2 regions of the Acinetobacter sp. ANC 3882 genome follow, and region 1 is predicted to be linked to the other one. Evidence: predicted binding sites of a transcription regulator. Region 1 holds the regulator's gene; the other holds the start of a gene.
What was found. The regulator PhoB, encoded in region 1, activates phosphate uptake and scavenging genes when phosphate is short. The targets are predictions, from matches to a motif close to TGTCATNAANCTGTCATAA.

Region 1 (2,415 bases):
TAATAGGCCTATTTACATTTATGACCGAAGATGTTTAAAAGAGACAAGGCATATTTTCAAAATATGGTTATGCTAAGTCAGTACAACATGGTTGAAATGCAAAGATTAAGCACACGATTTAAAGACTTTTAGGGAACGGTTTTCTCAATGGCAACTCAAGATCAAGCAACACAGAAGAAAAAGAAGACTGAAGTGAAAGAGCGACAGTTCAAAGGCCTCTCTTTGACTGAGCGTAAAGAAGCACGTCGTGAGAAATTGATTGAAGCAGGTATTGCAACCTACGGCACGCATGGCTTTTTCTCTGTGACGGTGAAAGACGTCTGTAATGAAGCCAAGCTGACTGAACGCTACTTTTATGAATCTTTTAAGAAAAGCGAGGAATTATTCCAAACTGTATTCTTAAAAATGATTGAAAAAATGCAAACCTGCTTAACCCAAGCCGTTCTGATGGCCGCGCCTGAACCCAAAAATATGGTGACCGCAGGTTTGTCGGCTTTGTTGAGTGCGATTAAAGACGATCCACGTATGGCGCGAATTATTTATATCGATGCAATGCTGGTTCAAGACCTGCATAATCAAGCCACCATTCAAGAAACCTTGACCCAATTTGATCGTATTATTCAAGGCTTTGTAATGATCACCATGCCCAATGCGCCACAAAGTACAGAAGAAGTTTCCCTGATGGCGACAGGCTTAAATGGCTATGTGACACATATTATTATCCGTTGGGTCTCAGAAGGCTTCAAACAGCCCTTAGAAGATGTTTTATCAGCCTGCTGTGCCGTCTTTTTGTCATTTATCCAAACGACATCGCAAAAAAATTAAAATCGTTTTACAGTTTTGTGACAAACAAAGCTGTTAAACTACAATTCAGTTAAGCAAATGAATTCATTTGCTTTCTTGATAAAAAATTTGTCATCATTTGGTCACTGCTCTGCCCCACAATTGTCACAATTTATTGCTAAATTCGACTTTATTAACTCTTTTGCAATGATATTGTCATAATTAATCTTTGTAATAAGCCTGTCATAACAACAAAACGGTTAAACCGTTACGGAATTTAAGGGTATTGCGCTGTGAAAGATGACTATATTTTAATTGTTGATGATGAGCTACCGATCCGCGAAATGATCCATACCTCTTTGGATATGGCAGGCTTCCAATGTTTACAAGCAGAGGATGCCAAACAAGCGCATCAGATTATTGTCGACCAGCGTCCTGCTCTTATTTTGCTGGATTGGATGCTTCCAGGTGGTGTGAGTGGTGTAGACTTATGCCGTCGCCTCAAACGTGATGAAAACTTGGCAGAAATTCCTGTCATTATGCTGACAGCCCGTGGCGAAGAAGACCATAAAGTACAGGGTCTTGATGCCGGTGCAGATGATTACATGACCAAGCCATTTTCAACCCGTGAACTGGTGTCTCGTATCAAAGCCGTTTTACGTCGTGCCAATGCACTTAGCGGTGAAAAAGTGATTGATGCCAATGGTTTAATGCTTGATCCTGTCAGTCAGCGTGTCAGCTTTGGCAACAGTATTTTAGAGATGGGTCCAACTGAATATCGTTTACTGGCCTTCTTTATGACTCACCCAGAACGTGCCTATACACGTGCTCAATTACTGGACCAAGTATGGGGTGGCAATGTCTATATCGAAGACCGTACCATTGACGTACACATCCGTCGTTTACGCAAAGTGTTAGAGCCATTTGGTGTCGATCGTTTTGTACAAACCGTTCGTGGCACAGGTTATCGTTTCTCGACACGAGCAGATTTAGCAGTAGGTTAAAAATCCTTTATGTATGAACCTTATCCCGTCCCTGAACTGGCACGTGAACACCAACGTTTTCGCTACAGCAGTTTATGGACCTTTGCAAAACAAGATTTAAGACTGTTACTTTTTTTCTTATTGATTGCAAGCTTAGTCGGATTTGGGGTTGGATACTTCTGGAGCTGTATATTTGTTGCCTTTGTGCTGTTTTTCTTGCTACAGCTCCGCTCGCTTTATCTGGTCAATGAATGGATTTCAAACCGCCCTTATGATGTCCCACCGAATTTAAACGGGATTTGGGGCGCGTTGCTGTTCAATGTCTACCGTGCGCAACGTCAGGAACGTATTGTTCAAGCCGAAATGGTTGGCTTGATTGACCGTGCACAATCCTCTTTGGTGGCGCTGGCGGAAGCCGTTGTTTTAATTGATGATCAACATCAAATCGAATGGTGGAATCCTGCAGCCGAGAAACTGTTAGGCATAAGCCCCTTGGATCGTGGCCGCAATTTACTTTCAATTTTGCGCCAACCCAGTTTTATCGAATATTTTAACCATAGCGATCAATCGCCAGATGGCATCCGTCTACAAGCCCAGATGGATGAAGAACGTTATGTACAAGTCAAACTTACCCGTTTTGGTGGTGAAA
Region 2 (2,415 bases), on a different contig from region 1:
ATAAGGATCAATAAGTTCAGTTTTTATAAACAGTCTTACTACTCGTATAAGCACAATAGCTCTTATCTCACTCATCTGTTTTTAGCACAAAACATATGAATGTTTGAATAAATAAACTATTTTTTGTGACCGTTACTACAGGTATTTCAATGGATATGAATTTCTGTTCGATATTTTGAGGGTATCATGTATTGACTGTCAACGACCGAGCAGAGTTCACAAAATTAATGTCTTGAGTTGTTTAGCAAATCAGGTTAAATAAACCGTAACAGAGTGAAATATCATGAAACCAAATAAAATTATTAAAAAGATTAATCCTTATAATTATCTGTTTTATAAAGAATTATAATAAAGCTATTGATATATAAGGTTTTTCTGTATTATATGGATAAATTATGGAGTAAAATTACACTCGTACTATATAGTTTCATTGAAATTTTATTAATTAACCTTATATTGGTATATACGTAGCAATCAAGTGCCATATGAATAGATTCCATACAGCTTTGATTTATACTTTTTTGATTAGAGGAACACCTCATGAATAAGTTAATGGTTGCAGTTTTCGCCGGTTTAGTTACCCTGACAGGTTTTAGCGTACAAGCTGCAGCACCAGAACAAGAATGTAAAAAATTACAGGACGATTATAACCTGATCTATGCTTCTAAGGGCTTTTGCTTCAAAGATGCAGATGCTAAAGCAAAGTTTGGTAATGAAAACTGCCATACCACTAAACCAAAATTCTCAGACAAAGAACAGCAACGTCTTGATGAAATCAAAGCTCGCCAAAAAGAGCTGAACTGCAAATAATCAAGCCTCTTACGGAGTTTGATGCTCCGTATCACTCTGAGCATTTCACCAATTTAAAGCTTACGCCCTATTTAAAGGATGAATCATGGCATACGATGACCAAAATATTTTTGCACGCATCCTACGCGGCGAATTACCTGCGATCAAAATCTACGAAGATGATCAAGTTCTCGCTTTTATGGATATTATGCCCCAAGCAGATGGTCATGCTTTAGTAATTCCTAAAACACCTGCTGTGACCTTGTTGGATCTATCTGCTGATGCAGCAGCATATACCATCCAAATTGTTCAAAAAATTGCAAAAGCAATGGAAACAGCTTTAGATGCTAAAGGGATTGTTTTAATGCAGTTGTCTGGTGCAGCTGCTGGACAAACGGTACCTCATGTACACTTTCATTTGATTCCAAGTTCAGTACATGAACTTGGTCGCCATGCGGCGAAAATGGGTGATCAAGAAAAGATTCAAGCTTTAGCTGAAAAAATCAAAGCTGTACTCTAGTTTTTGATTTTTAAAAAGACGGAGTTTTTACTCCGTTTTTTTGTTTTCTAATTAAATGAAAAATAATAAGAAATATAATTATTACTAAATATGAATCGTCATCAAACTGTCATTTATCTTTCACTTCTCTGTCACAAAGTTTACCGATACTGCATACAAGTCAGTGAGCTATGTAACTTTATGTACATAAGCAAGCTCATAACAGTAACTAAGGCATCAGCCATTTACAAAAAGTGTTTTGGAGAAATCTCAATGAAAAAATTGCTTCTTGCTGCTACTGTAGCAACTTTAGCCATGAATGCAGCGCAAGCAGCACCAACATTGTATGGTAAGCTCAATGTGACTTTGGATCAAATTGATAAAAATGGCTTTAAAGATGAAAGCGTAACAAAAGTAAATTCAAACGCTTCTCGTATTGGGGTGAAAGGCGAAGAAAAACTGACGGATAACCTTTCTGCAGTTTACTTGATTGAATGGCAAATTAGTGCAGATGGTGATGGCGATGTATTCAGTAACCGTAACCGCTATGTAGGTATTAAATCTGATGGAATCGGTACTTTAAAAGTTGGTCAATTCGATTCTTACTTTAAAAATGCTGCTGGTAACAACCAAGATATTTTTAACGACCACAACGAGCTAGATATGACAGCTGTATTAGCTGGTGAAGATCGCTTAAAGAATGTGATTGGTTTTGAAACTGATAAAAAATTACTAGGTGGTTTAGCATTCAACATCATGTTCCAACAAGGTGAAGAATCGTCTACTGTAACGAATAATGCAAAAGGTCAGAAAGGTAGCCGTGACAGCTTTGGTGATGGCGTTTCAACCTCGATCACATATGAAAACAAAGACTATGGTTTAGCTGCTGCTGTTGCTGGTAACTTTGGCGTTGCATCTAAATACAATGCTTATAACAGCGAATTAGGTGGAAATATTTACTCAGATGCAATTCGTGTGACCGGCTCATTAGACTTAACACCTGCTGGTGTTGATGGTTTAGTATTTGGTGCATTATGGCAAACAACTCAACCAACTGATGACACTGTAGTAACGACAAGTGGCACTCCAGCAGTCGTGACTTCTTATAAAGGTTTACAAGAAGATGC

Region 2: a site for PhoB is predicted at 1,406-1,424, ahead of MMO42_RS01920 (porin). Genes of this name have one in related genera too.

The regions. Positions count from the first base shown of each region.
Region 1 covers NZ_JAKZGB010000002.1:79,124-81,538, reverse strand. The annotation lists gene MMO42_RS05515 (TetR/AcrR family transcriptional regulator) at 148-825, shown strand; gene phoB (phosphate regulon transcriptional regulator PhoB) at 1,077-1,787, shown strand; gene phoR (phosphate regulon sensor histidine kinase PhoR) at 1,797-2,415, shown strand, end outside.
Region 2 covers NZ_JAKZGB010000001.1:363,169-365,583, forward strand. The annotation lists gene MMO42_RS01910 (YARHG domain-containing protein) at 541-810, shown strand; gene MMO42_RS01915 (HIT family protein) at 896-1,309, shown strand; gene MMO42_RS01920 (porin) at 1,562-2,415, shown strand, end outside.